2 regions of the Microbulbifer sp. THAF38 genome follow, and region 1 is predicted to be linked to the other one. Evidence: predicted binding sites of a transcription regulator. Region 1 holds the regulator's gene; the other holds the start of a gene.
What was found. The regulator PhoB, encoded in region 1, activates phosphate uptake and scavenging genes when phosphate is short. The targets are predictions, from matches to a motif close to TGTCATAAANNTGTAACA.
Positions count from the first base shown of each region.

Region 1 (15,325 bases):
TAAGGAAGTCCTGAGTTCCCCACCCAAAAGAAGGTCGCTTAACGCGGCCTTTTTTATTGCATGTGCTTACTGAAAAGATGGAAGGGAAGAGTTCACTAAATTTTTGAGTCGAGAGAGAAATAGAGGACTGCTACCAGTGCTTAGGGAATTATTCACAATGTGTCATAAGAGGGGAGCGTTCTTTCCTACCTTTCTATTTGCAAGTAGATAGCTCAAGGGGATAGTCGGTGAAATATATTTTTGAGGTTCGAATCAAGGAAGGCTTCACAGCGGAAGAATATGCCGATGCCTGGGTACGTGCGTCCCAATTAATTCAGCGAGCACCTGGGGCTATGGGGACGGAACTTTTGCAAAAGATCGGTGACGAAAATACTCTGATCGCCATCGCTACCTGGCATAGTAAAATTGAACGTGATGCCATGCAGTCTCGGCACACGGCAGAGATAGACAGGATTATTCAAAGCGTTGCTCCTTTTGTAGGTATACGCCTTTTAGGTGAGTATGAGGATTTTCGAAAAGTAGATAGTTCTTTTGCAGATAGTAAGCGCTAAGGATAACTAGAAAACCTGAATAGAAGCTGAATAAATAAAAGTTTTTCTCAGTCATTAAACAACAGCAAATAATACACACCCTTACAAGGAGATAGCTGCTTACGGCAACATGTAATTTAGTACAGACTTCGTCATTCGCTATATCCTCCGTTTTCATTCCCTTCGTCGCAAAGTCTTTAGAAACTGACTTTGTGTAATTAGCTGTGGTTGCGGACAAAAAAACTTTTGCTACAATCCGCATCCCAATTTGGATCCATAGTTAACGAAGGATTTTAAAATGAGATTCAAGCTCGCAGCTCTTCCCCTGATGCTTCTCGCCGCAACCGCTGGTGCCGAGGAGTACAACTCTTTTACTAAATCTAAGTACACCAATTTAGAGAATGATGCAGATAGGTTTACTATTGGCAGCCAGTATTTTTTTAGTGGAAAAGAAACTCTCGGTCCTCTGAAAGAATTTGAGTACATCAACAAAGTTAGCAATATTTACGGTGATTTTTCTCATTACAATGAAGGTAGTGAAGACTCTGATATTTTTACAGTTGGTGGAGAATACTTCGCATCTAACGGGATCGTTTTGGGTGCTCAGTTAGCCGATTGGGGCGAGGAAAATATTGATACTCTATCAATAGGTTATCTCTTTACTCCTAACTTCCTGGTTAGCCTGGAGCATGAAGATAACGACAGCGATAATGAGTTGTCTGTAAATGCTCGTTATAACCATCAGCTGAATGCAACAGATTACATCGGTTTCGACTTTTCCGTTGACGAAGAGTTTGATACCCGCAGCTTGTCCTCGAAGTATTTTACTCACCTGGGTGGCGAGCAGTACCTGACAGCAGAGCTGGCTTATGTTAGCTACGATGAGGGCGATGACTATTGGAAGTTGGGCACAGAGTACTTCTTTACTCAGCGCACCTCCGTCGGCTTTACGCTCGATGAAAATGAAGAGTTTAAGCTGGGCATGAATCATTTCTTCAACCGCAACTTCGCAGTTGAAGCGGCTTATATTTCCAATACTGACAGCGATGATGATTACGATACTTACCAAATTGGAATGACCGTACAGCTGTAAGTCATAAAAAGAGCTATCTTAGGTAGCTCTTTTCTTAATTCATTATCGGCTTTGACCTAAGCGTTTATTTCTTGTCATATTGTTATTGTTTATAGCAACAAAAAATAATCGCTATTGAAATCTTGTAGCTCAAATTTATAGTTGGAAAAGGATTCTATGAAAAGTCTCAGGATGTCAATTTTTCCCCTGATGGTAATTGCTACTGGCGTAACGGCGGAGGAGTATAAGTCGATAACTACTTTAAATTATTCAGATTTAGAGTACTCTTATCATGATCATTACTACAGCCCTATGGGATGGCCAGATTACCCAACGTCAGGTTATTTTGTTGAGGAAAGAAAATCAGAAACCTCAACCGTAGGTACTACTTACTTTTTTGGAGGAAAAGAAACTCTAGGGCCTCTAAAAGAATTTGAGTACATCAATAAGGTTAACAATATATCAGTACAATTCACCCGGTTAGAAGATTCGGCAGATTATTGGTGGCGGAAAAATAACCATCAAAATTCATTTTCTACAAAAGGTGAGTATTTTTCTGAAAATGGTGTAGTGCTGAGTACTGAAGTGCTTAACCAAAGAGATAAAGATGTTTATAGTCAGTCAGTCGGTTATTTATTTACTCCGAATCTTTTAGTGAAATTGAACTATAGTGATTTTGAGTATGATATTAAATATAAGACTTTCAGTGTAGATGAAGAAGTTCCCTCATGGACTAGCCGGCATTTCAAGTTTGATGAAGAAGAGTTTTCATTAACCGCTCAGTATAACCACCAATTGAGTGATACTGACTATCTTGGTTTTACCATGATTATTGGCGAGGAAACAGACGATCATACTTTATCCTCCAAATACTTCGTGAATTTTGGAAATGATAAATATCTAAGTGTTGAAGCGAATTATTATCATGGGAACGGAAGAGCATGGGATAATGTTTCCGAATTGAACGCCTCCGGGTTGAATGCAGAGTTCTATTTTAATAAAGAGACTTCCGTCAATATAGCCTATGATGAAAATCATCGTTATAAATTAGGGTTCTCCCACTTCTTTAATCGGAATATTGCCTTTGACGTAGCTTACTTTGCTGCAGCAACAAATAAGTACAATGGATATTACGAAGATTATGGGTGTGATGATTGCGATGCTTATCGGTATGACGAATACCGGCTGGGCCTGAGAGTTCAGTTATAATCTTCTGAAAAGAAAAGGGCTATTTAATAGCCCTTTTTAATTTTTAAAATCAAAACTTCTAATCGGTAAATTCAGCCTTTCCCCGTCAAGGCCTGCATCCGGGCCTGCGCTTTAGAGCCAATTTCTCCTCCCGCCCCGGCTGCAGTTTCATAGTGCTTAAAAGCACTTTGTTTATTCCCCTGCTTTTCATATACCTCGCCCAGGTAGAAGTGTGCGTAGGCTGTTTCCAGGTAGCGTAGTGAGCGGTTTAAGTCTCTCTCCGCTGCGGTGTAATCATTTAGCTGCGCACTTGCCATGCCGCGTTTTAACCAGTGGGAAAACAGTGCAGGGTTTTTCTGCACGGCACGGTCATAGGCTTGGTGGGCTTTATCAAATAGTTTTTTCTGGGCGAGTAGATCTCCTTCCAGTGCGAAGAAAGAGGCCTCTTTTGGTTGTTGCTTTTGTGCCTTTCGTACCAAATTCAGTGCCGTATCAAACTGCTTTTTATTGGCTGCGTTTAGGGCATCATCATAATTTTCATAGGCATCGGCATCACGTTTCAGTTGCGCTATGGCTTTTTGATAGGCATCGCGGTTGGTAACCCCGCCCTTGGGCAGGGATTTACTGTGCTCGATATTGGCGCTGACACGGGATTGTGATGGCGGGTGGCTGGCGAAGAGGGCTTCCAGGCCATTGCTTTGGCGACCCTTGGAGAGTTCAACGAACTTGCGTTGCAGACGCACGGCGCCCTGGGGATCATAGCCGGCGGCAGCCATATATTTCATGCCGTATTCGTCAGACTCCAGTTCGTTACTGCGACCATAGCGGGCGATATAGGCGGAGCCTCCCAGCTGACTGCCGGTAGAAATAAGGTCTGCATAGGCGGATTCCTTGGTGGCCGCACCGAGTACTGCCAGCCCCGCCCCGAGCACCTGCTGCTGTGACATGGCGGTGGCGGAGTGGCGTGCTGCAGCGTGAACTATCTCGTGGCCGAGTACAGCGGCCAGTTCCGCTTCATCCTCGAGCAGGACCAGCAAGCCCCGGTTAATGGCGATTTTGCCTCCAGGCAGTGCCCAGGCGTTGGGAACGGAGTTGTTCAACACCACAAATTCATAGGGTAGCTGCGGTTGGTCCGAGACCCGTGCCAGTTTCTGCCCAACCCGGTTCACATACTCTTGCAAACTGGGGTCTATGGTGTACTGGCCACCCTGCTGTTGCTGGTTGATCGGGTATTGTTGCTGCCCTAAATTCAATTCCTGTTGGGTTGAAATCAGGGAAAGCTGTTGCTCTCCGGTCACCGGATTGGTGACACAGCCACTGAGAATTGAGGTCGCTGTCAACGCCAGTGCGGCGAAGAAAGCCTGGTTACGCGAGATCATTGCTTGCCTCCCTGTATAATGCCGAGTATTCAACGATCACCCATTGTACACAGTCGGGGAATAGAGGTTATGACGGCACTTCAGGTAATTGAGTTATTTGCGGGCACCAATCCCGATGGCGAACCGGTGGTGGAGCGCTTACAGGTGCGTGTCAACGAGGATGATAGTTGCCAGTTGGTGCGTTCTCCCGCGTTTATAAAAGGCATCGCCAGCGGCGATTGCATTAAGGTGGATAAAGATACCCAGCAGTTCGAGCTGGTAAAGCGTTCGGGTAATCTGGCGATCCGCGTCTTTTGTCGCGGTAACAGCGCCGAACTTTCCGACCGCTTGAGCCCACAGTTGGAAAAACTTGGAGGAGAGCTGGATCTGGAAGTTCCACGAATGCTGGTATACAGCATCCATGTGAGCTGTGGTTTCGACAAAATTGAACAAATTCTTAATAGTGTCTGCGATGGTGCTAACAGTGCTTGGTACTACGGCAATGTCTACGACCCCAAAGATGGCCAGACCCCACTCAATTGGTGGCAGGATATACTGAAGCCAGAGTAGGCTATTGACCGCCGGTCCGAGCGGCTGGACCCAAACGGAAAGCGAAGCAGCGATAAGTAAGGCACCCGATGTTAATAGTGATTTCTCCAGCCAAGACGCTGGATTACGAGAGCGAAATTCCCACCCTGGAAACCACTCAACCGGATTTTCTCAAGGAGTCAGCGGCACTAATCAAAGAGTTGCGTGATTTGAGTCCGCAACAGGTCTCTAGCCTGATGAAGATTTCCGACAAGCTCGGTGTGCTGAATTACGATCGCTTCCAATCCTGGAAACGCCCTTTCACTGATAAGAATGCACGCCCAGCCCTGCTCGCTTTTAAGGGTGATGTTTACACTGGTCTGGCTGCCGAAACCATGGGTAAGCGCGATTTCAGCTATGCCCAGAAGCACCTGCGTATGCTCTCCGGCCTCTATGGCCTATTGCGCCCACTGGATCTGATGCAGCCCTACCGCCTGGAGATGGGGACCAAATTTGAAAACAGTCGCGGTAAAAATCTGTATGAATTTTGGGGAGAGCAAATTACTGAGGCGCTCAATTTACAGCTGCAAGCGCTGAAGAGTCGGGAGTTGGTCAACCTCGCTTCTAATGAGTATTTCAAGGCGGTAAAGCCCAAAGCGCTCGATGCGGAGGTAATCACTCCCCACTTCAAAGATCTAAAAAATGGTCAGTACAAAATGATCAGTTTCTTTGCCAAAAAGGCGCGGGGCATGATGAGCCGCTGGGCCATTGAGCAGCGGGTGAAGAAGGCGGAGGAGCTTAAAGGCTTTGATATGGCTGGCTATTCCTATAACTCGAAGATGTCCAGTGAACGGGATTGGGTTTTTACTCGGGATGAGCAGCCGTGAGCGATTCCAGTCTGCCGGATGCGCCGGCTTGTGCGCGCAATCGCGATCCAATACTTTCCCACTTGCGCCGCCTGTTGGAGGATAGCCAAAAGGTATTGGAGGTGGGGAGCGGCACGGGCCAGCATGCGGTCTATTTTGCCCCGCGCCTGCCCCACTTAATCTGGCAGACCTCGGAACGCGCAGAAATGCTGCCCGGCGTACGCGCCTGGCTGGCGAGTGTGCCCGCACAGAACCTGCGCCAACCATTGACCCTGGATGTCGATGCGTCCTGGCCTGAGTTGAATTTTGATGCGGTGTTTAGTGCGAATACCCTGCACATCATGTCGCGGGAGTCGGTCCAGCGCTTTTTTCACCAACTGCGTACCCTGCTACAACCTGGTGGTTTGTTGGTTGTTTATGGCCCTTTCAAGATCGATGGTAGTTTTATCGGCCCCAGCAATGCAGATTTCGACACCTATCTTAAAGAGCGCAATCCCGACAGCGGTATTCGCGATCTGGAGTGGTTGGACCAGTTGGCAGGGGATGTAGGCATGCAGCGAGAAGAATTAAATTACCTGCCAGCGAACAATCAGTTGGTTGTTTGGCGTAAAAACGATAACAAGGAGTGATTATGCCCGTATGGTTTGAAGTGTCGGTCGTTGTGGCGTTTGCCATTGGGGCTGTTTTCTTTTTCGCTAAATACCGCGAGACCGCCGCCGCCCTGCATGAGAGTGAGCGTATGAAAACACGTCTCTCCAATGACTTGAATCGCTATAAGGATGTACCGCGGCTGCGAGCTTTGCGCGATGCATTGGTCGGTACCAAACCTCTGCCCGTAGATGATGACGGCAATGAGCATCTGCTATTGCGGGATGGAGACTTGCAGTTGCATCACTTGATTTTGCGCCGGGAGAGTACCCCGGTACACGATGAAGAGGAAGCTACCTACATAAAAGATGGTGAGCCGGTAAAGCTGTCAGAATTTGAATAGCTTTTACTGATACAGGGGCGGATCAGGAATCCGCCTTTTCGTTTTGTAGCAGTGCCCTGGAGGGTTTTTCTTCCAGCTTGGTGGAGGGGAAGTGCAGGGTGAAGGTACTGCCCTGACCGGGGACGCTCCGAACACTCATTTCTGCGCCGTGGCGCAACAGTACATGTTTGACAATGGCCAGGCCCAATCCCGTACCGCCACTATCGCGGGAGCGACCGGGGTCTACTCGGTAAAAACGTTCGGTAAGACGCGGGATATGAATCGGATCTATGCCGATACCCTGGTCCTGCACACTGAAGTGTCCGCCATCCTTATCCTGCCACCAGCGCAGCTGGATTTCTCCGTTCCCCGGACTGTATTTCACCGCATTGAACGCAAGATTAGCGAAGGCGCTGTGTAGCTCGCTGGCATCGCCGCGAATGCTGCAATCCCCTTCGCAGTCCACCGTGACCGGGTGGCGGTCACCGCTAAAGCTGCGTGCCTCCCGGGCAACCCGCTCCATCAACTCGCGGACATCCACGGAGACGTCGCTGGATTTCCGCTCGGAAGTCTCCAGGCGTGCCAGGAGGAGCAGATCATTGACCAACGTGGTCATACGCGCGGCTTGTTCCTCCATCTGAACCAGAGGGCGACGCCAGGCGGGGGGAGCCATATCGCTGCTCTGTAGGGTTTCCAGGTAGCCGGCGATTACGGTGAGCGGAGTGCGCAGTTCGTGGGAGACGTTAGCGACAAAATCCCGGCGCATCTGCTCGAGATTGTGCAGGCGAGTGATATCGCGAACGATCACCAGAGCTTCATCCTTACCGTAGCGGGTGACTTCCAGCTGCAGGTGAAGAGCTTCATTACCCGGCGCCTGCAGGGTCAGTGGTCCGCGGGGACTGTTGTCCTCGCTGTGCATATAGCTGACAAATCCGGGATCGCGCACGAAGTTCACCAGGGACTGTCCCTGATCGCTGGACTGTAGGCCGAGCAGCTCGCCGGCGGCGGGGTTCCACCAAGCCAGATGGTCGCCATTTTCCAATGCCACAATACCTTCGCGCAGGGCACTGGTACTGTCCTGAACACGGCGCAACATGGCGTGCAGCTTTTGTTTTTCGCGGCGGTGGCGGCGCTGCATGCGGTAGAAGTCGTCGTAGATTTCGCCCCAGATGCCAAAAGCGGTGGGCGCAGGGCCGCGGCGGCCATTGGCCAGCCAGCGATTGAAACGGTGCTGTTGCCACAGCACCGAGAGCAGGTAGGCTGCCAGCCCCAAGATCAGGGTCAGGGACCACTCGGAGGTGGTGAACCCTAGGGTTAAGCAGCCCAGTGCAATAATTAAAAAGCGCGAAAATTCGCCAATACTGCGATCCAACATAGCCTTGCCGTGTTACCTGGCGGTCGTCGGGAGGGCTGGTGTCCACCCCCGCACTCAGTACATCTTAGAAACCCGGTCCTCTACAGGAATGACCAAGGGTTACCGCGGGAGTCAGTGCCGATCCAGGGGATTGTCACACTTTTTCGACAGTTTGCACAGAAAATCGATAGCCGGTGCCGCGCACCGTCTGGATATAGCGGTCGTGACCATCCAGTGCCAGCGCCTTGCGCAGGCGGCGGATATGCACGTCGACCGTGCGCTCCTCCACATACACATTACCGCCCCAGACATGGTCCAGCAGCTGGGTGCGGGTGTAGGCACGCTCCTGGTGAGAGAGGAAGAAGGTCAGCAGGCGAAATTCGGTCGGGCCCATATCCACCGGCTGTCCCTTGATGTTGACCCTGTGGCTGAGAGGGTCCAGAACCAAATCTCCGGCGCTGAGGGGGTCTTCGGGGGTGGCTGGGCCGGCGCGGCGCAGCACTGCCTTGAGGCGCGCCACCAGTTCGCGGGGGGAGAATGGCTTGGTGATATAGTCGTCGGCGCCCGTCTCTAACCCTTTGATTTTATTATCTTCTTCACCTTTGGCGGTGAGCATGATAATGGGCACCGCAGTGGTCAGCTCGTCGCGTTTGAGGCGGCGGGCCAGCTCCACACCGGATACATCGGGCAGCATCCAATCGAGGAGAATGAGGTCTGGCTTTTCGTCGATGACCAGGGCGTGGGCCTCCTGGGCGTTCTCCGCCTCCAGGCAGCGGTAGTCTGCCATTTCCAACGCCACCCGTAGCATATCGCGGACTGCTGCTTCGTCGTCGACAATCAGGATTGTTTTACTGTGCATTTGGCTGCCATACCCGTTCTGTTGTCAGAAGTTCCCGGTTATGACCGGGGATTAAACGGGATTTATATGACAAATATATGACGGTTATGCCTCAACTCCCAGACCTGGATCAATTGAAGAGGTAATGCAGGAATATTCCGGCAAATATCGCCAATCCGACCCAGTTGTTATGGAGAAATGCTTTGAAGCAGGCGTTTCTGTCCCGGTCGCGGATCAGCCACTGCTGGTAGCAGAAGAATGCCGCCACGATAGCCATAGCCACATAGTAAATGGCTCCGAGAGCAAAGCGCTGGCCCATCAACAGTAGTGCCAATAACACCAAAAACTGCAGGGCTGCAGTCATGGCTCTGTCCATATCCCCGAACAGAATTGCCGTGGATTTGACCCCGATTTTCAGGTCGTCATCCCGATCCACCATGGCGTAGAAGGTGTCGTAGCAGAGAGTCCACAACAGGTTGGCAGTATAAAGAAGCCAAGCCTGTGGCGGGACTTCGCCAGTCACTGCGGCAAAAGCCATGGGGATGCCCATACTGAATGCCGCACCCAGTACCACTTGTGGCAGGTGAGTATGGCGCTTTGCGAAGGGGTAGCAGAAGGCCAATGCCAGTGCTGGCAATGACAATAAAATCGTGAGCAGGTTGGTGGTGAGGACCAGTAGAAAAGCCGCGAAGCTGAGCCCGGCAAAGAGGCCCAGGGCTGCCTTGGGGGTAATGCTTCCTGTGGCGAGGGGGCGCGTGGCGGTGCGCTTTACATGGCCGTCAATCTCGCGGTCGGCAAAGTCGTTTACCGCACAGCCGGCCGCGCGCATCAGTATGACTCCCAGAGTGAACACCGCAAACAGGTGCTGCCCTGGCCAGCCGCCCGCGGCGAGCCAAAGTGCGGCCCAGGTTGGCCATAGCAGTAGCAGGGAGCCGATGGGCCTATCCATACGCGCCAATTGCCAATAGGGCATTACTGCGGGCCAGCGCGCGGCGATTTGTTGGCTGATCACGGTAGCTTATCTCCCTGTGTTTGGTTATTGGTTTGTGGGGGCTATGGGTGGGCCGTCGGGACGAAAGTGCGTGAGGAAGGCCTCTGCCACCAGCAGGGGTTTGCCCCGCAGCCAAAATATTGAACGGCGCCCCCAGACGTTATCGCCCTCGTTGCAGAGCCCTTGAGCCTGCAAATCGGGGTTGCGGCGCAATTGGTTGAACTCTATCTCACCGCGGCGAATCCCCGGTTCGCTGAAAAGCAGCTCCCCCAGGGGGCGGCTGTCCAGGCTGCGCAGGTTGCGGGACTTGCCCTGCAGGCTGCGCAGGGGCAGGACACTACGAGCGTAAACCCAGGGCTGGCCACAGCCCAGCAATAGAACCTCTCGCACCAGGGCGCGGCTGCGGCGATTTAAATTGAGTGCGCGGCACTCCTCGGCGCGGGGCAGTTGCCAGCTCTGGCCGAGTACCCGCACGCTAAAGTCCCCCCCACTTAATTGCTTCAGGGCTGCAGTGAGCGAACCGGTGTACGCCAGCCACGGCATCAGGTTTTCCGGTGGCTGGGACTGCGCCGGTTCAAATGGCCGCCCCTGCCAATCGCCCGCAGGTACAAATGGAGATTGGTGCAACGATAACTCCGCAGTCTGCAAAAGGGGGCATTGTACCCTGCCCTCTGGCGGCTGGCGCCACCCCGTTGGATTTTTGCTCACCGGGGCGGCAATGGATATAGTGCTCCCTTTAATGAAAACAATGAATTTATAAAGAGAAGCTTGTTATGGGGCTTACGACCAAAATTCTTCTGGGGATGGTGGCGGGCATCGGCCTGGGGGTCTTGTTCAATTACTTGAATGCCAGCCAGTTGTTGGGTGCCGGCGTTACCGAGGCCATCAATCTCTATCTGACAGAGGGGCTCTTCGACATCATCGGCCGGATCTTTATCGCCTCGCTGAAATTGATGGTGGTGCCACTGGTATTGGTTTCCTTGATCAGCGGTGCCTGTGCCCTGTCAGAGGGCAGTCGGATCGGGCCGCTGGCGGGTAAAACTGTCCTGCTTTACATGCTCACTACGGCGATTGCCATAACAGTGGCCCTGTGCCTGGCACTGGTATTCCAGCCTGGGGTTGGTGTGAGTGAGGCCGCTGCGACAGTAAATTCTACATTCCAGCCAAAGGAGTCTCCGCCCCTTTCTGAAGTCCTGGTGAATATCTTCCCCACCAACCCGGTCGCGGCTATGGCCGAAGGCAATATGCTGCAGATTATCGTGTTTGCCCTGTTGATGGGCTACGCGATTTCCCGTTGCGGTGAGCCGGGCCAGCGAATTGCCGCTTTCTTTAACGATTTGAATACCGTTGTACTGCGCATGGTTGGAGTGCTGATGGTATTTGCACCCTATGGAGTATTCGCTCTCTTGGCGAAGACATTTGCGGATCTTGGATTCAGTGGGTTAGTGCAACTGGGTAAATACTTCCTGGTCGTTTTATCTGCCCTGTTGCTCCATGCTCTGGGTGTTTACTCGATAATCTTGAAGCTTTTGAGCGGCCTCAACCCGCTGGAGCTGCTAAAGAAAATGTGGTCGACCATGGTCTTCGCTTTCAGTACCGCATCCTCAGCGGCTACCATCCCGGTAACCCTGTCGACGGTGGAAAAGCGTCTCGGCGTCGATAACAAGATCGCTGCTTTTACTGTACCCCTTGGCGCCACTATTAATATGGATGGCACCGCGATTATGCAGGGGGTGGCTACGGTCTTTATCGCCCAATTCTATGGCATTGATATTGGTTTTACCGGCTATCTCACCGTAATTCTGACGGCAACTCTGGCCTCCATTGGTACCGCGGGTGTGCCCGGAGTTGGTCTGATCATGCTCGGTATGGTGCTGCAGCAGGTGGGTCTGCCGCTGGAGGGTATCGCGATTATTATCGGCGTCGACCGCTTGTTGGATATGGTGCGCACTGCAGTGAATATCACCGGCGATGCGGTGGTGAGCAGCGTGGTGGCGAAGAGTGAGGGCGCACTGGATGAGGAGGTCTACTATGACTCCAATTACAACAGTGTAAATGCCAACGACCAGCAAAATACTATCGGCGCCCACTGAGGCGCCCAGGTATCAAGCCTCGGCAAAGCGGGGCTTGTTCTGTAGCCAGCGCTTGATCAGCTGGCTGCGCATTTCCTGATTCAGAGCCGGAGATACGGCGATTTTTTGCACCTGCGGCAGCAGTTCCGCATCCCGCTGTAGGTCGGCGATGCGGTGCTGGATCTCCCCGGTCTGGCGGGTGCCGAGAATTTCACCGGGGCCGCGCAAACGCAGGTCCTCTTCCGCGATGGCGAAGCCGTCGCTGTGCTGGCGCAGTGCCTGTAAACGCGCGCGGCCATTTTGTGAAAGCGGAGTGCCGTAAAGCAGTACACAGTGACTGGCAATAGAACCGCGCCCTACCCGACCGCGTAGCTGGTGCAGCTGGGCGAGGCCCAGGCGTTCGGGGTTTTCGATAATCATCAGGCTGGCATTGGGCACATCCACCCCGACCTCGATCACCGTTGTTGCTACAAGCAGATCCACCTCACCGGCTTTAAAGGCACTCATAACCTGCTCTTTCTGTTCCGGCTTGAGGCGCCCGTGTACCAGGGCTACGCGCGCACCGTCGAGCATCTCCGCTAATACCTCGGCGGTGGACTCCGCTGCCTGAGCCTGCAGGCTCTCGGACTCCTCAATCAGGGTACAGACCCAATAGGCCTGGCGCCCTTCGGCGATGGCACAGTGCACTCTTTCCATCACCTGATCGCGGCGATCGTTGGAGATTGCCACGGTGTTGATCGGCTGGCGCCCGGGGGGCAGCTCGTCGATGATGGAGCAATCCAGGTCGGCAAAGGCGGACATTGCCAGGGTGCGGGGTATCGGGGTAGCGGTCATGATCAACTGGTGTGGCTGCAGCCTGCCGGTCGCTCCGCTGGCAGCGCCCTTCTCGCGCAACTCCAAACGCTGGCGCACCCCGAAGCGGTGTTGCTCGTCGATAATTACCAGCACCAAATTGTGGAATACCACGCCTTCCTGGAAGAGCGCGTGGGTGCCCACCACCAGCTGCGCCTCGCCACTGGCAATTTTGCCCAACTGCTCGCGTCGCTCGGCGGCCTTTAAGCTACCGGTGAGTTGCGCGACCTGAACACCGAGAGGTTCAAGCCAGTTGCAGAAGTTGATTCTGTGTTGTTCGGCGAGAATCTCAGTCGGTGCCATCACCACCACCTGAGCCCCAGCGCCGATGCCTTTGAGGGCGGCCATGGCGGCTACCAGAGTCTTGCCGGCGCCGACGTCACCTTGCAGCAGGCGCATCATGGGGATGTCCTGGGCGAGGTCTTCGGCGATCTCCTCGCAGACCCGCTGTTGTGCACCGGTGAGCGCAAATGGCAGGCGCGAGCGAAAATCCCTCTCCAGGGATTTGTTTACGGGCAGTGGCGGTGCCGCGACCCTGGCGCTGTTGCGCCGCAGTTCCAGCAGGCTCAAGTGGTGTGCGAGCAGTTCTTCCAATGCCAGGCGCTGCTGCGCGGGATGCGTGCCGGCGGCGAGCTGTTCCAGCTGGGTGCCGGCAGGGGGCGAATGCAAATAAATCAGGGCGTCACTCAGGGGATAACGCAGTGTTTTTGGTAACAACTCAGCGGGTAGCAGCTCAGTAACCGCTCCGCTTCGCAGTAGAGCCACTGCCTGCTGCATCAGGTCGCGCATACGCCCCTGGCTAACGCCTTCGGTCAGGGGGTAAACCGGTGTCAGGGTTTCCTCAGTAGCGGCGTTTTCACTGCCGACCACCTCAGTTTCCGGGTGGTACAGCTCCAGGCCGGCGGCGCCGCGTCGTGCCTCGCCGAAGCAACGCACGCGGATACCGCGGGCAAAGCGATTTTTCTGCGCTGCAGAAAAGTGGAAAAAACGCAGGGTGATACTGCCGCTCATATCCTGCAGCTTCACTACCAAGCTGCGTCGGCGGCCGAAGACCACATCGGCTGCGGTCACTTCACCTTCAATAACGGCGTCCATGCCGGCGGTGAGTCCGGCTACCGGCACGACCCGGGTGCGATCCTGGTAGCGCAGTGGCAGGTGGAACAGCAGGTCCTGCAGGGAGTGGATATGCAGTTTGGCCAGCACCTGGGCAAACTTGTCCCCTACCCCTTTGAGGTTGGTGACCGGCTGATCCGCGAGGCTGTTTATGGCTCGATCAGGTGACACTGGCTGATGGCCTCACGCAATATATCGATAGCACGGTGGCGTGGAAAACTGGCGCGCCAGGCCAGGGCGACGGTGCGTCGAGGGCCGGGTGCCTTAAAGGGGCGGGTCTCCAGCAGCCCGCTGGCATATTGCGAGGCGGTGGCAGCGGAGAATGGCAATACGGTGATGCCGAGCCCGGAAGCCACCATGTGTCTCAGGGTTTCCAGCGAACTGCCATCGGCAGCTGTGCGAATGCCTCCACCGCCACTCTCCTTGTCCATAGTCACCTGTAAATGTGGGCAGGCTTCCAGCACCTGGTCGCGGAAACAGTGGCCCTCCCCCAGCAGCAGTACATTATCTTTGGTGAGCTGCTCGGGCTCTATGAATTCCTGCTGTGCAAGGGGGTGTCCCGCCGGCATTAAAACTACAAAGGGCTCGTCATAAAGTGGCTGGGTGACGACATCGGGCTCGGTGAATGGCAGCGCAATAATGATCGCATCCAACTCCCCCTTGCGCAGGCGCTGGCGCAGGGTGGCGGTGTAACCCTCTTCTACATAAAGGGGCATGTCCGGTGCTAAGTGCTGCAGCTGCGGAATAAAATGAGGGAACAGATAGGGACCGATGGTGAATATCGCCCCAACCGAGAGGGGGCTCGCCAGTTGGTCTTTACCGGCGCTGGCGATATCTTTAATGGCGGCGGATTGCTCCAGCACCAGTTGGGCCTGGGCGACAATGCGCTCTCCCAGTGGTGTGGCCTGTACCCGTGTCTTGGAGCGTTCGAACAGGGCGACCCCCAACTCTTTCTCCAACTTTTTTACCGCGATAGATAGGGTCGGTTGGCTGACGAAGCAGCGTTCGGCAGCGCGGCCGAAGTGCTGTTCCTGAGCGAGAGTGACTATGTAGCGCAGTTCATTGAGGGTCATGGTAAAGACAATTAAAGAATAGTAGTTGATAGCTATTATTCATAAATAATGGCCGCTGGCCACTACTGAACTTCAAGCTGTCGCCTCAAGCACAAAGTTGGAAAAAATTACCAATTATGGAAGGGTATATGGGATTGAGGCGCAAAATTTTGCTATATCTTATGGGGGCCAACAGAATGGAGAAACGCCATGGGAGTTTTATCCTGGATTATTCTCGGACTGATTGCCGGCGCCTTAGCGAAATGGATCATGCCAGGTAAAGATCCCGGTGGTTGGATAGTCACAATGGTGATTGGCATCATTGGGGCCTTTATCGGTGGTTGGTTGGGCGCCCTGATTGGATTCGGTGGACCCGTGACCGGTTTCGGATTTGGCGACATAATAACGGCCACCATTGGTGCGATTATCTTTCTCGCTGTCTACCGCTTACTCAAACGGCGCGGTAATTAGTTCAATTTCAGAGTGGCAGATGGAATGGCGAGGCGCGAAAGTGCCCCGCATCGTTATTCATGGACGGTAA
Region 1 covers NZ_CP045369.1:4,600,046-4,615,370, reverse strand. The annotation lists gene phoU (phosphate signaling complex protein PhoU) at 1-14, shown strand, start outside; gene FIU95_RS20090 (antibiotic biosynthesis monooxygenase) at 228-551, shown strand; gene FIU95_RS20085 (putative porin) at 829-1,623, shown strand; gene FIU95_RS20080 (putative porin) at 1,780-2,811, shown strand; gene FIU95_RS20075 (M48 family metalloprotease) at 2,883-4,169, opposite strand; gene FIU95_RS20070 (DUF4265 domain-containing protein) at 4,239-4,718, shown strand; gene yaaA (peroxide stress protein YaaA) at 4,787-5,563, shown strand; gene FIU95_RS20060 (DUF938 domain-containing protein) at 5,560-6,171, shown strand; gene FIU95_RS20055 (hypothetical protein) at 6,174-6,533, shown strand; gene phoR (phosphate regulon sensor histidine kinase PhoR) at 6,556-7,887, opposite strand; gene phoB (phosphate regulon transcriptional regulator PhoB) at 8,021-8,725, opposite strand; gene ubiA (4-hydroxybenzoate octaprenyltransferase) at 8,835-9,677, opposite strand; gene FIU95_RS20035 (chorismate lyase) at 9,741-10,322, opposite strand; gene FIU95_RS20030 (dicarboxylate/amino acid:cation symporter) at 10,469-11,788, shown strand; gene recG (ATP-dependent DNA helicase RecG) at 11,801-13,903, opposite strand; gene FIU95_RS20020 (hydrogen peroxide-inducible genes activator) at 13,882-14,805, opposite strand; gene FIU95_RS20015 (GlsB/YeaQ/YmgE family stress response membrane protein) at 14,995-15,255, shown strand.

Region 2 (15,325 bases), 1.4 Mb from region 1:
CTGGTGTTCAGTCAGCTGCGGTTTTAGCCAGGCAAAATACTCTTTTAGTGCCTGGTCGTCCCCGGCAAAGAGATAGCGGTAGCGCACCCGGCTGCCGGGCTGGATAACGCCGGAGGCCGGTAGGTCCTCGATATTTGCCAGTACCCGAGCGCCCATATCGAATAGGCTGGTGCCCCGGTCAGGCTCCCGCTCCAACAGGCCAGTCACTTTGAGTTGTGTATCGCCCAGGTCGATGGAATCGCCAAATTCAATTTCCAGCAACGGCAGGAGGCGGGATTCCACCCAGGCTTCTCCAGGAGGAGGCCCCTGTTGCGTGATTTCACTTGAGGCATCCGGCGAGCGCCGGATCTCCAGGTGACCAACCAGTGGGTAGCCACCATCTACGGCCTTCACCGAGACGAACTGAAACTGGTCATTGGCGGAGATCATTGAGGCAAACTGAATGATTTGCCCCTGCTCCAGCCCCTGTTCCTTGGCTTTATCGAGCCAAGCCGCGTTGACTGGCTGGCTGCTGCGCAGGACTCTTTCTGCAGCCAGGAAGGTAAGCGACTGCTGCTCCATCGCGCGGGTGAGGCGATCGGTGAAATGGGCAATCGCGGTTACACAGGTCACGGCCAGTACCAGGGCACTGGCGATGAGAGCCAGCTCGCCACCGCGCCAGTCCCTGAAAAGCAGTCGCAGAGGCAGCATCAGGCGGACACCTCCGAGAAGCTGTCGTCCCCGGCGAGGGGCTCGTAGGACTCCACGGCACCTGCCGACATACGCAGGTGAGTGACGCAGCGTTCAGCCAGGCGCTGCTCGTGGGTTACCAGCACCAGAGTGGTGCTGGACTCGGCATTGAGCTTAAAGAGTAAATCGATGATTTTGGCGCCGTTGCCGGCGTCCAGGCTACCGGTGGGTTCGTCGGCGAATAGGATAGCGTCCTCGCCACTGAAGCTGGCGAATGCCCTGGCAATGGCGACCCTTTGCTGTTCCCCGCCGGAGAGTTGACGCGGGTAATGGCCCAGGCGATGCTCGAGCCCCACCTTGGCCAGGAACTCCTCCGCGCGTTTGGCGGCGCCGCGTTCACCGCGCAGCTCACTGGGCAGCATGACATTCTCGCGAGCGGTGAGGCCGGGTAGTAGCTGGAAGGTTTGGAAGACAAACCCCACACAGCGGGCGCGTACCGCAGCACGTTGTTCTTCATCCATGGCGGTAATTTCTTCGCCGGCCAGCCAGATTTTTCCCTCACTGGGCTTGTCCAATCCAGCTAATAGACCGAGCAAGGTGGACTTGCCGGAACCTGAGGCACCGGTCACAGCGAGGCTCTCTCCGCGCGCCAGTTGCAGGGAGATATTGTTTAATAGGGTCAATGGCCCTTCGCTGGTGGAGACTCTGTGATACAGGTTTTCTGCCGTAAGAATGGCGGACATACTGTGTTCCCTATACGGATGCGCGACTTTTTGGAGAGTATGACATGACGACAGCCTTTTTTCGGCAGTTGGCGGCTCAATTCAGCTTGGTACTGTTGCTGTTTATCCCCATTGGGGCTGCCCAGGCGAGTGCGGCGGATACCTTGTTGGTCTTGGGAGATAGTATCAGCGCTGCCTACGGCATCAATGAAGAGCAGGGCTGGGTGCAATTACTGCAAGAGCGCTTGCAGGAAAAGGGCAAAAAGGTTCGGGTGGTCAATGCCAGTATCAGTGGCGAAACCACGTCCGGTGGCCTGACACGTTTGCCGCGCCTGATGGAGGAGCACAGTCCCCGTTGGCTAATCGTTGAACTTGGTGGCAACGATGGTCTACGGGGCTACCCACCTCAGTCCTTACAGCGCAACCTGATGGAGATGGTGAAGCTGGCGAAGAATTCTGGTGTAGAGGTTTTACTGCTCGGCATGCGTATTCCGCCCAATTACGGCCGCGCTTATACCAATGCCTTTGCCGCCGTTTACCCCAAGGTGGCCAAGTCCGAACAGGTTGGATTGGTGCCCTTCTTCCTGGAAACCGTCGCGCTTGAAGACGGCGCCATGCAATCCGATGGTATACACCCAACGGCCAAGGCACAGCCGGCATTACTGGAGCATGTTTGGCCCTGTGTTGAGTTCCTGTTAGCGGAAAAGTCGGATGGGGAGTCGTGTACTCCGTGATCGAAATGCGTACAATCGCGCCCCCTAGCAATATGAAAGCCTCGCTCCACACTGATAGGCGATGGCTGTGACCCCCAGCCCCGGTCACCGGTACCGAAATAGTTAGAGAGACACCATGTCCGAAGTGGAAAATCGCCGCGAGCGACTCGAATTCAACAAACTGCAGAAACGCCTGCGCCGCCATGTGGGTCGCGCTATTGCCGACTTCAACATGATTGAAGAGGGCGACAAAATCATGGTTTGCTTATCCGGCGGTAAGGATTCTTACGCCATGCTGGATATTCTGCTGAATCTACAAAAAACCGCCCCGGTGAACTTTGAGTTGGTGGCGGTGAATATGGACCAGAAGCAGCCTGGTTTCCCTGAGCATATCCTGCCGGAATATCTTCGCTCCCTCGGCGTGCCACACCATATCGTAGAGAAAGATACCTATTCGGTGGTGCAGGAAGTGGTGCCTGAAGGCAAGACCACCTGTAGCCTTTGTTCACGACTGCGTCGCGGTACCCTCTATGGTTTTGCCGAGGAGATTGGTGCCACCAAGGTGGCTCTTGGCCATCATAAAGACGATATCGTCGAGACCCTGTTCCTGAATATGTTCTACGGCGGCCGCCTGAAGGCGATGCCGCCCAAGCTGCGTGCAGATGACGGGCGCAATATTGTGATTCGCCCGCTGGCTTACTGCCGAGAAGAGGATATTGCCCGTTATGCGGAATTCAAGGAATTTCCCATTATTCCCTGTAACTTGTGCGGTAGTCAGGAAAATCTGCAGCGCCAGGCGATCAAGCAGATGTTGCGGGAGTGGGACAATAAATTCCCAGGGCGCAGTGAAAATATCTTTGCCGCATTAACGCGTATATCCCCGTCGCAACTGGCGGACAGGGATCTCTACGATTTCGAAAGTCTGGAGTTGGATCGCTCTACGCCGTCGGCTGCCGAGCGCCCTGACCATTTAATTCAGCGCCAGGTGAACTCTTGGGAGCCGGATGATGCGCAGGAGGCTGAGCCCCAGTATATCTCGGCGCTGAATTTGTAGGGTCGGCGCCGCTTACCAGTTGGGCGTAACTGCATTCAAAATCCTGCGTAGTGGCACTGGGTCCGTGATGGAAGTGTTGGTGCCACAACCGCGCCATTTTGGTCACATTGCAGGTATCTGATTCGGGGATTTTATGCACATCGGCTGAGCGATACACCAGCCAGGCTATGGCCGTGGCGTAGCGTAGGTTGGTGGTCAGTTCACTGTGGGGGTGATCGAGAAAGTCCCGCTGGCTGGCGAGGCCCCGAATTTTTGAGGCCAATGCGGGGTGATTAATCAGGTAGTCGTCCCAGATTTCCCGGTGAGTGTGGGGCTGAATTTGATAAATCCCAAGCCCGTGGCGCCGCCCTTGTTTAAGGTGGAAGCCCAGCTGAGATTCCTGCGCGGCAGTGCCCAGCAAAAGGTTTTCCATGCCCTGGCTCCAGGCTCTCAAGTGCTTGAGGGTTGGGCGGATAACCTGGAGGCGCAGTTCGTCCAGACAGATTCCCATAGTATTTTCTTTTTTCTGTGGTTGTTCTGAATATTTAGTTTGTGGATTGAGTTGACGCCAGCCGTTAAGTAGATTTACGCGCAATAAACATAATTATTTTTGAAGTGGCTCCGGTTCTGTAGCGCATTTCGCTCAAAAAGCGAGCAGGGCGTCACAGCTATTGCCTTCTTTCGGTGCCACTCCTTTTTGAGCAGAAGGAATTCCTATGTCCGCAGAGTGGCTCGTTGCCCTGACTTTTATTGCCTACCTGGCCCTTATCCTGGTGATTGGCGTTTACGCTTATTTGCGTACTAAAAATGCCAGTGATTATTTTCTCGGTGGGCGCTCATTGCCTCCTGCGGTTGCCGCGCTATCGGCCGGCGCTTCGGATATGAGTGGTTGGTTGTTACTTGGATTGCCCGGGGCCGCCTATGCTGCGGGTCTCTCTGCCGGTTGGATCGCTATCGGGCTTTTTTCCGGTATCCTGCTGAGCTGGGTAAGCATGGCGCGTCGCCTGCGCATTTATACCTATGAGCTGGATGACTCCCTCACAGTGCCCGCTTACCTGGACCGCCGTTTCAAAATGGGCCACCCCTATCTGCGGACGGTGTGCGCGATCTTTATTCTGTTGTTCTTTCTCTTCTATGTGGCTTCGGGCCTGATTGCCGGCGGCAAGTTATTCGAAACCGTATTCGGTTGGGACTACCACTGGGCGGTGATTGTCGGTGCCATTGCAGTAATTTCTTACACCCTGTTCGGTGGTTTCCTGGCGGTATCCTGGACCGATGTGTTCCAGGGCTTATTAATGAGTGCTGCTCTGATTGCCGTACCACTGGTTGTGATTTCGGACCAGGGCGGTTTCTCTGCCAGTTGGGCCCAATTGCAGGCGCAGCAACCGCAACTAACGCATTGGCTCACGGATGGCAGTGGTCAGACGTTGGGCTTAGTGGCCATTCTCAGCTCCCTGGCCTGGGGACTGGGTTACTTTGGGCAGCCCCACATCCTGGCTCGTTTTATGGCGGTGCGCAGCCCAGATGATGTGCCTGCAGCGGCGACAGTTGCGGCAGTCTGGTCCTTGATCGGTTTTCTCGGCGCTATGGCGGTGGGTCTGTTTGCCCATCTGCAGATGCAGCAGGGATTGCCCGATGGTGAGACTGTCTTTATGGAGCTGGTTCAAGTGCTGTTCCACCCGGTTGTTGCGGGCGTACTGCTGGCGGCGATCCTCTCTGCCATTATGAGCACCGCAGATTCTCAGTTATTAGTGTCTTCCGCTGCACTGGCAGAAGATATCTATCATGTCTGGTTTGGTCGCAAGACCAGCCCGGAAGCCATGGTGAAAGTTGGGCGCTGGGCTGTGGTGGGCCTTTCTCTGATTGCTGTATGGATTGCTATGGACCCGAATTCCAAGGTTCTGGATGTGGTGAGCTATGCCTGGGCAGGTCTGGGTGCCGCGTTCGGCCCCGCTCTGCTGATCAGCCTTTATTGGTCACGTATGACAGGCAGCGGAGCCATTGCCGGGGTAATCGTGGGTGGTACCACCGTAGTGGTTTGGGAGCAGCTTTCTGGGGGAATCTTTGATATCTATGAGTTGTTGCCTGGTTTCATTTTCTCAGCAGCTGCTATCGTCATAGTTAGCGCGTTGACGAAATGTCCGGAAACCGTGGCTTCTCAACATAAAAAGCTGTTGGGATAAGCCTGGGGGCTGCAGGGTTCTGTGTCGATGAGCCCAGCGACTTGTCTGCAGCGCGAAGGGCGCGCCCCATTGTGGGCGCGACTGTTGTGAAGCGAAAAGGATTTCCATCCGCAGCGATTATTCAAATAGCGGTTGGAGATACTGAGTGATCAAAGTTCATCTCGGTGATATCACACGATTGAACGTCGATGTCATCGTCAACGCCGCCAATACCCGCCTGCTTGGCGGCAGTGGTGTGGACGGAGCCATTCACCGCGCTGCGGGCCCTGAGTTACTGGAGGCATGTCGAAGTATCGGCGGATGCCCGGTTGGTGAGGTCCGCGCTACCAGTGCTTTCTCGATTCCCGTCAAACGTATTTATCACACTGTCGGCCCGGTCTGGCGTGGCGGCCGCCTGGGTGAGCCGGAGTTGCTGTCGAGCTGCTATCGTCAGTGTCTGACTTTGGCACGGCGGGAGAGTATGCGCTCTATTGCCTTCCCGGCAATTAGCTGTGGTGTTTACGATTACCCTCCCAGGTTAGCAGCGGAAATTGCGGTGGAGCAGGTGCAGCACCACTTGGAGAAAGAGGGGGCGCCGCTGAGCATCGTCTTTTGTTGTTTTGACGAGGAAATGGCTGAGCTCTATCACACCCAGCTGGATGCCTATGTGCGGCGTTAACTGGTGACTTTGCGCATTGGCCTGATTCATTCGGCCATTGATTGCGCTGCGAGTGTTAAGCAAGATAAGTAACTGGCAATAAAAAATAAGAAAAGGAGATTGTCATGCGCAGTGCCCAGCAGTGGTTTGCCGAATACGGTGAAAGCCATCAGAACCCCATCAACAAGTCCATTCACTGGATTGCGGTGCCGGTGATTTATGCCACCGTTGCCGGTCTCCTATGGGATATCCCACAACCGCAGTTCATGGCCGCAATTCCCTGGTTGAATTGGGCTGTGGTGATTACGGTACCCGTGATGTTGTTCTATTTTGCCCTGTCTTTCTCCATTGGCCTGGGGATGACGGCGTTGACCGTGGTGTGTTTATGGGCCTGGTCTGTGGTTGAGCGGCTGGGGGTTCCCGTGTGGCAGACGGCGCTAGGGCTGTTTGTGGTGATGTGGGTTTTTCAGTTTATCGGTCATCACATCGAAGGGAAAAAACCTTCATTCTTTAAAGACGTTCAATTCTTATTGATAGGCCCCGCTTGGGTGATTGGCTTTATCTATCGCAAGCTGGGTATTCAGTACTGACTCCATTTCTTGCTAACAAGAGAGAGGCGATGGACCAGTCGCCTCTCTAGTGATCTCACTCCTTAAATTGGGCTAGCGGTTGTAATGGACCGGCACCTCTAAAGTCTCTTTCACTTCCTCCATCACTACGTAGCTGGTGCACTCCTGTACCTCCGGTAGAGTCAAAAGCGTTTCGCCATAAAACTTACGGTAGGCACTCATATCGGCAACTCGGGCTTTGATCAGGTAATCGAAATTACCTGAAACCAGATAGCACTCCTGTACTTCCGGTAGTGCCGCCACGGCATTACGAAACTCCTCGAAGGCATCCTGGGCGGAACGGTTTAGGCGAATCTGCACAAATACCACCAGGGCAGCGTCGAGGAACTCTGGATTGATTAATGCGGTATAGCCCTGGATAACCCCATCGTTTTCCAGTCGTTTCACTCGCTCGACACAGGGGGTTGCAGTCAATCCCACCTGACGGGCCAGTTCTGCATAGCTGGTGCGGCCATTTTTCTGCAGGACCCGCAAGATATTGCGGTCCACGGTATTTAGCTCTCCCGCGCGCTTGCGCATACCTTGTCTCCTTTGTGAGCGATCAGCTCAAAAAATGGTCTTGATACGAGTGCGGCTAGTTGATTCCACTAGTTTGATAAAAACTCTTGTAGAAATCCACTTTTAAAATGGCCCTATACTGGGGAAAACGCAGAAATTAGGTGTGGCTCTAATCCGTTGAAGAGACTACGCCAAACGCAGAGATTAAGGAGCAGAAAATGTTGATTGGCGTCCCGAAAGAGATCAAAAACCACGAGTACCGTATTGGCCTGACGCCGTCGAGTGTTCGCGAACTGATCGGCCATGGCCATCAGGTAATCGTACAGAAAGATGGCGGTACCGCTATCGGCTTTACTGACGAAATGTACGAGCAAGCCGGAGCCAAGATCATCGATACTCCGGAAGAAATTTTTGCCACCGCTGACATGATCGTCAAGGTAAAAGAGCCCCAGCCTCACGAGTGCGAAATGCTGCGACCCGGACAGGTTCTTTACACTTACCTGCACCTGGCTCCAGATCCCAAGCAGACCGAGCTTCTGGTGAAATCCGGTGCGACCTGCATTGCTTATGAAACCGTGACCGACCGTTTCGGCGGCCTGCCACTATTGGCGCCGATGTCTGAAGTTGCCGGTCGTATGTCCGTACAGTGCGGTGCGCACCACCTGGAGAAAGCTCAGGGTGGCCTGGGTGTATTGCTTGGCGGCGTTCCCGGTGTAGCTCCTGCCAAGGTGCTGATTATCGGTGGCGGTGTGGTTGGTACCAATGCGGCCAAGATGGCGCTGGGTATGGGTGCCGATGTCACCATCCTGGATCGCTCTCTGCCGCGCCTGCGTCAATTGGACGATATCTTCGGCGGCGCTGTGCGTACCGAATACTCCACTAATGACGCGATTGAAAAGCACGCGTTGGATGCGGATTTGGTCGTAGGTGCAGTTCTGATTCCTGGCGCTGCAGCTCCGAAGCTGTTGACCCGCGATATCATCAGCCGCATGAAGAAAGGTGCTGTGGTTGTGGATGTGGCTATTGACCAAGGTGGTTGTTTCGAAACCTCCAAAGCGACCACTCACCAGGAGCCCACTTACGTTGTCGATGGTGTGGTGCACTACTGTGTTGCCAATATGCCCGGTGGTGTAGCGCGCACCTCTACCATGGCTCTGAACAACGCTACGCTGCCTTACGCTGTAGCTTTGGCAAACAAAGGCGCTAAACAGGCGCTGCTGGATGATGCCAATTTGCTGGAAGGCCTGAATGTCCACGCCGGTATGGTGACTTACAAGGCAGTTGCCGATGTATTGGGTTATGAGTTTGTTGATCCCAAGCTGGCTTTGCAAAAAGTTGCCGAGGCTGAAGGCGCTGTAGCTTAATAATTTGCGGCTGCTATGCAGCCGCTTTTTGAACAAGAAAGCGGTAACGCGCTTGTTTTGAAGAGAATTTTCCCCGGAGCGCTCTTTGGCGTTCCTCTCTGTGAGACCTGGTGGCCTCTGTCACCATTGTAGCCGCGTTTGTACGCGGCTTTTTTATTAATGCTGTATTGCTGTCCTTAATCGAGGCTGGTGTTCCAGCAAGATAAATAGTCGTCTTCCCAGCTGTATTTCTCCCTTCAATCAATACAATTATTTGTATCGAAATAAAAAGGGGAGGTCTTGTTGGTCTCCCCATGGATATTTATACACCCAGTTTCTATCGTCTCTTCTTCCCTGAGTCTGGCCGGGCTTTAAGGGCTAGAACAGCCAGACTTCAACTCGGCGGTTCTTGATTTTGGCTCTGGAATTATTAGAGGCAATAGGGAGGTAGGCTCCAAAGCCCTGAACAGGAGCAGTATTGATTTTATGATCGCGCAGAGCTGAGCGGACGGTCACTGCGCGAAGTTTGGATAGGATCACTGAACGCTCTGGGCTGACTTTTTCATCGCCAAACCCGATAAGTAATAGTTCTCTCTCCTGGTTTTGTGGTTTTTCCATAAACTTTGCCAGTCTCTCAATATCCTGTTGAGCTTTGTTGTCCAGTGAGGCGCTGCCCTCTGAGAATCGGAAATTGATACTGAGGCGCTCAGCATTTTGGGTCAGTTCCAAATATTCACTTGGTCCTTCCCGAGACTCCTCTGGTTTAAAGCCGATGGGGGTTTGCGCGACGAATCCGGAAGATTTCACCTGCTCCTGCCCCGACTCACTTTGTACGAAATGCAGAAACTCTTGAGCTGTTGAGCTGGAAGAGTAAACCGGAGCGTATAAGAAAAGACGGCGTGACAGGGGGTAGTCTTCCGTAGCAATGGTCAGGTGCTCAGGAGCCTGCGGGAGTGTATTTTGGTCAGAAACGGCTACGGCTTTTGCCTGACGAATGGATGCTAGTCCAACAAAGCCGATTCCGCGCGGGTCTGAGGTAACAAGGTCGGAAAGTTGATCGTTGGACTCATAGCGCTTGGCCCTGCTGGAGAGAGAGTAGCGCTTGCCTAGCACCAGGCTTTTAAAGGTATCCCAGGTCCCGGACTGATCATCTCGTGCATAAATATTAATGCGGCCCCTGCCTTTGCCGAGTTCTGACCAGTCTTTTATTTGGCCGGAAAAAATAGCACTGATTTCCTGTAAGGTCAGTTGGTTAATAGGGTTGCGCGGATGCACGATAATCGCCAGTCCATCAATAGCAATGACATGTTCTGCCTTGCGGCTGCGCATATCACCCATTTGGCTTAGGGCGTTGAGCTCGCTCTCTTTGATAGGGCGCGAAGCCATGGCGATATCTGCTTGAGCCAGTTTGAGTCCTTTAAAACCAGTGCTGGAACCGTGTGCAGCTATATCGACAAATATAGTGTTATTGCCAACTTTTGCCTGCACACGCACTTCGTTGGGGGTTCCGAGTGGCTTGATACTGATATCAGTGGCTCCTTTCGCGGTGAAATAATCGCGAACCAAGCTGGGTGCCAACTGAGCACCAATGGTATTAGAGCCGTGCAGGCTGAATAATTTTCCGTTGCTGTCTGAAGAAAAAGGCGAGACTGCGGCTGAGGCAATAGGGCTTAGAAGACAAATAAGAAGAAGTATTATTGAGCGGCATAATCGCTGAAAAAATAGGTTCATGTGATCCTGGACCCTAGGGAAGTAAAACGAGGCCGCAAAATATGTCTTATTTATGACAAAATGATGAAATCTTGATGAATAAAGCGTGCACAAGTCTCAAACTTAAGTTCAGTGCAGGTCATGGCGCTGGAGCAATAAACTGGAGCAATAAAGAGGTCATGTTGCTGAGACTTATTGAATGCAAAAGGTTAGCGATATTAACAGTTTGTGAAAAAAATTTGAGAAATGCGGGGCACAAGCACCATCAAGCGCCTTGAAGCCGGCTTGTGACTACTCCGCGAGATTTTTCCTTTGGGTTTGTTATTACTAACTGGAGGGAAAAAGTCGGCTTACCAGAACTGGCAGAGCCGTCTCTACCCGGAGAATCCGTGGGCCTAAGTGTACAGAATGGAATCCGGCTTCTTTGAGCTTTTCAACTTCGTAGGCAATAAATCCCCCTTCGGGGCCAATCGCCAAGGTGCAGTTCTCACTGAGGTCCATTGGACAGGACGTGCCACCGATAGGGTGGGCCACCAATTTGTGTGAACCTTGAGAGAGTTCGGGTAGCTCATCCTCTACGAAGGGTTTAAAGCGTTTGCGCAAGAGGATTTCCGGCATTTGAGTATCGACAGCCTGTTCAAGTCCGAGCAGGCATTGTTCGAACAGTTTCTTCTCGTCCAGCCAGGGGGTTTGCCAATAGGATTTTTCCACCCGGTAGCTATTGATCAAGACCAGCTTCTTAACTCCCAGTGCAGTGACATGCTGAATAATGCGCTTCAGCATTTTGGGGCGTGGCAGTGCCAGGATCAGGGTGATTGGTGGAGGTGGAGGCGGATTCCTTGTTAGTTCCACCCGCAGCTCAACCTGTTGATCGTCGAGGCTGGTAATTTGCCCAGAGCCGATATTTCCATTCAGCAGGCCCACGCGCAGTTGCTGGCCGGGCTCGGCCCGGTGGACTTTGATGATATGTTCCAGCCTGTGGCCAGAGAGGCGGACGATATCGGAGCTGATAAAGTCAGCTTCATGTAAAAGAATCAGGTTCAAAACCGGGTCTCTTGAGACTATAGAAAATTACTGTTGCGAATGAGTCTTCACCGCTCACCGCTCACCGCTCACCGCTCACCGCTCACCGCTCACCGCTTAGCACTGGCAATGGCGCCCTTACCGAGGCCCTCATAGGCGCGAACCTTGATTTCAATACCCGGGTGCTTTTCCGCGAGAGTCGTGGCGATATATTGAGCCAATTGCTCAACGGTGGTATCGCAATCCAAAATTTCACAAGCACTAGCGGGTAATTCCAGAGTGAAATCTCCCTGCTGGGCCCGGTAGGCGAAGGTTAGGTTGTGTGTATTTTCGTTATCGTCTTGGCAAAGATCTTCCCGGGTGCCCAAATAAATATCTTTCCAGCGTTGCGCCCACTCTTGCTCTAATTGCTCGTCTCGATCTCCCTCGACAAATATTTGGATCCGGGAGCGGTGGCCGTGGGCAATGCGCTGGCAGTTACCCTGGTGTTTTTTCAGGCCGTGGCTGTAGTGATAAAAAGCATCCTGGATTTGTTCATCTTCAAACGACAGCTTGAGCTGTTCGACACTGGCTGGGAAGGAGCTGGCCAGTTGTTGCACACTCCAGCGGGCAACATTTTCTGCATTGATAATGTCACTTTCCACCAGGGCGAATGCCTGCTCCGGTCCCGATACAGAGATTTGCTCTCCACTCGCGAGCAGCCACTCGAGAGAGATATTGCCATCTTGTTGATGGGTCAGCGTCAGACCGGGGGCAAGGGTGGGAACCAAGAGACGATGGTCGAGCTGATCATCTAACCAATGGCGCAATGTCTTTTTAACGATACCAAAATCGCAAACCATACCCTGGTTATCGAGTGCGCCATCCAGGGCGGCATTCGCCAGCCAGGTTTCGCCTACGAGCCCGCGCTGATGGTCCAGGTAGCTGAAATCAACATTGGTCAAATTATCGACAAAAAGGTGCATGGGTAACTCTTCAGAAGGGGGTAAAGTAGTAGTCGCCTATTATAACCTGTTAATAGGGCTGGAACTCGCGCCTTTAACCCTCTATAATCGCGCCCTCTTCGGATGCACCGAAGATCGTTGTGGTGGCCCTTCCGGTCCCCTCGCAATGAACAGCTGTGAACCCCGCCAGGCCCGGAAGGGAGCAACGGTAGCAGTGGTATCATGTGCCGAGGGTGTTGCTGGTTGGGCCGCCTCCTTAAATGCCTACTGATCCCCCATTTCCTTTTATTCCTGTATCTCATCGTCGTTCGCTCTGACTGCTCCCGTCGGCCTGTAGTTGTTTCCGATAGCACCGTATTTTTCCCCAGAAAATGGCAAATATGGGAGATTTTGTGCCGATCTGCATTTAACTTGTGGGCTTACCATCGCTGGTAACGGCAGGCTTATGCTATAAACGGCGACAGTTATAACTAGGCCCAATAATGATTATCTGAGGGGAAGATGAAGAAAGTTGCTCTTGCCATTGCAGCTGCAGTCGCGCTGTCTGCCTGTGACAGCGGCCAGCAGTCACAAAAATCCATGGGGGTGGCGCAGGCCACTGCAGAAAGCCCTGCGGCCAAAAAGGGTCCACTGACAGCTGAGGATGCCAAAGCATTCCTTGATGATGCACAGGCCCGTCTGGAGAAAATGGCCCAGGAAATGAGCCACGCCGCTTGGTTGGCATCTACCTATATCAATCTTGACTCGCAGTATGTGGAGGCTCTCGCTTCTGAGCGCTATACGACCATGGCTGTGGAGCTCGCTTCAGAAGCGGCTAAATTCAATGATCTGAAGCTCGATCCAGATACCCGCCGCAAGCTGACCATGCTGAAGCAGGGGCTGGTATTCCCGGCGCCGAAGGATCCCGCCCTGACTGCAGAGCTGGCCCAGATCGGCTCGAAAATGCAGGGTATGTATGGCGCCGGTAAGTACTGTCGGGAAGAAGAGGGGGCTGATAAGTGTTACACCCTGACCGAGATGGGCCAGGTAATGGCGACCAATCGCGACCCAGAGCTGCTCAAGGATTTGTGGGTTGGCTGGCGTAAAGTTTCCCCGCCTATGAAGCCGCTATATGAGCGCCAAGTGGAGATCGGTAATGCCGGTACTGAAGAGTTGGGCTACGACAACCTGAGTGTTTTCTGGCGCTCCAAATACGACATGGAGCCCGATGCCTTCGCTGCCGATATGGATGCTCAGTGGGGCAAGGTGAAACCCTTGTATGAGGCATTGCACTGCCATGTGCGCGCCAAACTGAATGAGCACTACGGCGATGAGGTAGTACCTGCTCAGGGTAAGATCCCCGCACACCTACTTGGCAATATGTGGGCTCAAGAGTGGGGCAATGTCTATGACCTGGTCAAAGACGATGACATGCAGGCACCCTACGACCTGACCCAGCTCGTAGTTGATTCAGGTATGAGCGAGCAGGATATGGTTAAGGCAGGTGAGAAGTTCTTTACTTCTCTCGGCTTCAAACCATTGCCGCAGACTTTCTGGGAGCGCTCTCAGTTCACCCAGCCTCGCGATCGAGATGTTGTTTGTCACGCTAGTGCCTGGAATATGGATGGTCAGGATGATATCCGTATCAAGATGTGCATCAACAAGACTGGCGAAGACCTGGTCACTATCCATCATGAACTGGGGCACAACTTCTACCAGCGCATTTATAAGGAGCAGCCCTTCCTCTATAAAGAGGGTGCTAACGATGGTTTTCACGAGGCTGTTGGCGATACCATCGCTCTGTCTATCACGCCTAAGTACCTGAAGGAAATTGGCTTGATGGATGAGGTGCCGGATGAGAGTAAAGACATCGGTTACCTGATGCAGCAGGCGCTGGATAAAATTGCATTTCTGCCATTTGGTTTGTTGGTAGATAAGTGGCGCTGGCAGGTTTTCAATGGTGAGGTTCAACCGGCTGATTACAATAAGGCTTGGTGGAAGCTGCGCGAGGACTATCAGGGTATTCAGGCTCCGGTAGAGCGCACTGAAGCGAACTTCGACCCGGGTGCCAAGTACCATATCCCCGGTAACACGCCTTACGCTCGCTATTTCCTGGCCCGCATCCAGCAGTTCCAATTCCATCGCGCGCTGTGTGAAGCCGCTGGTGAGACTGGCCCCCTGCATCGCTGCTCCATTTACCAAAATGATGAAGCGGGTAAGAAATTGCGTACCATGTTGGCGATGGGTGCTAGCAAGCCCTGGCCGGATGCGATGGAAGCTTTGACCGGCCAGCGCGATCTGGATGCTTCTGCCATTATCGATTACTTCCAGCCTTTGATGGCGTATTTGGAAGAGCAAAACAAGGGCCGTCAGTGCGGTTGGTAAGTTAGCGCTTTATAGGTTTGTCTGACGGGAAAGGGGAGTGTAGCTCCCCTTTTTTATGGGTGTTATTCTGCTGGTTACTGTATAAGAGTTTCACTGGAATCTAGCAGTTCTGCGTACTGAGCGGTAATAACGTTCATATTGCGAAGCATCAAATCTGTAGTGCCTGTGATCACCTGAATCTGGCGCTTTTCAGAGATCTTCATTTCCCCCTCAAATCCGCGGCTGGCATAGTTAAGATGATCTTTGGCTTTCTGTAAGTTACGGTTGATGTCTGGGGTATTGAATGGGCTCTCAAGAAGCTGGGTTAGGCGGTTAGAGTACTCGACAAGGTCTTGATGCAATCCACTTTCTGCATCCTCTGGAGAAATCCCCCAAATTTTAGCAGCGTAGTTTTTGCCAATTCGTTGAGAAAGCATGCGCTGTCGACCAGCAATATTGATCAGTTCAGCCGAATTATGGTTGGCCAGTTGTTGTAGTTTCACAACGTAAATATGGGCTTCTGATAAAAGTCTATTGCTGCGTTGGAATAACTCAGCTGCTCCTTCTTTGCTGACTGGCTGCAGGCTGATTTTTTTAAACGCTTGCCATTCTTTTCTTACTTTTTCTAACTGGTTTCTGATTTTTTCTGCTGCGGGGAATTTGCCGAGTTTCTGGTTGTTTCGCTCGAATTCCTGTACTGATCGCGTTAAGACCTTTTGGTGGCGCTGCGCATCGGACTGTATACCGGAGAGAATATAGGCTTGAGTGATTCGTTGGGACAGCATTCGCTGGCGCCCCGCTATATTAATTGCTTCACCCATGGTTAATGCTGCAACATCCAGGCTTATCACTAATAGGAGAAATACTGCGGAGAACTT
Region 2 covers NZ_CP045369.1:1,291,799-1,307,123, forward strand. The annotation lists gene FIU95_RS05440 (ABC transporter permease) at 1-690, opposite strand, end outside; gene FIU95_RS05445 (ABC transporter ATP-binding protein) at 690-1,412, opposite strand; gene FIU95_RS05450 (arylesterase) at 1,457-2,125, shown strand; gene ttcA (tRNA 2-thiocytidine(32) synthetase TtcA) at 2,241-3,158, shown strand; gene FIU95_RS05460 (hypothetical protein) at 3,043-3,648, opposite strand; gene putP (sodium/proline symporter PutP) at 3,854-5,320, shown strand; gene FIU95_RS05470 (O-acetyl-ADP-ribose deacetylase) at 5,466-5,978, shown strand; gene FIU95_RS05475 (DUF962 domain-containing protein) at 6,083-6,547, shown strand; gene FIU95_RS05480 (Lrp/AsnC ligand binding domain-containing protein) at 6,620-7,105, opposite strand; gene ald (alanine dehydrogenase) at 7,303-8,448, shown strand; gene FIU95_RS05490 (substrate-binding domain-containing protein) at 8,806-10,158, opposite strand; gene FIU95_RS05495 (16S rRNA (uracil(1498)-N(3))-methyltransferase) at 10,465-11,181, opposite strand; gene FIU95_RS05500 (6-carboxytetrahydropterin synthase) at 11,271-12,125, opposite strand; RNA gene ffs (signal recognition particle sRNA small type) at 12,255-12,352, shown strand; gene FIU95_RS05510 (M2 family metallopeptidase) at 12,606-14,468, shown strand; gene FIU95_RS05515 (type IV pili methyl-accepting chemotaxis transducer N-terminal domain-containing protein) at 14,543-15,325, opposite strand, start outside.
Region 2: FIU95_RS05490 (substrate-binding domain-containing protein) is a predicted target of PhoB. The motif match lies at 10,199-10,216, and genes of this name have one in related genera.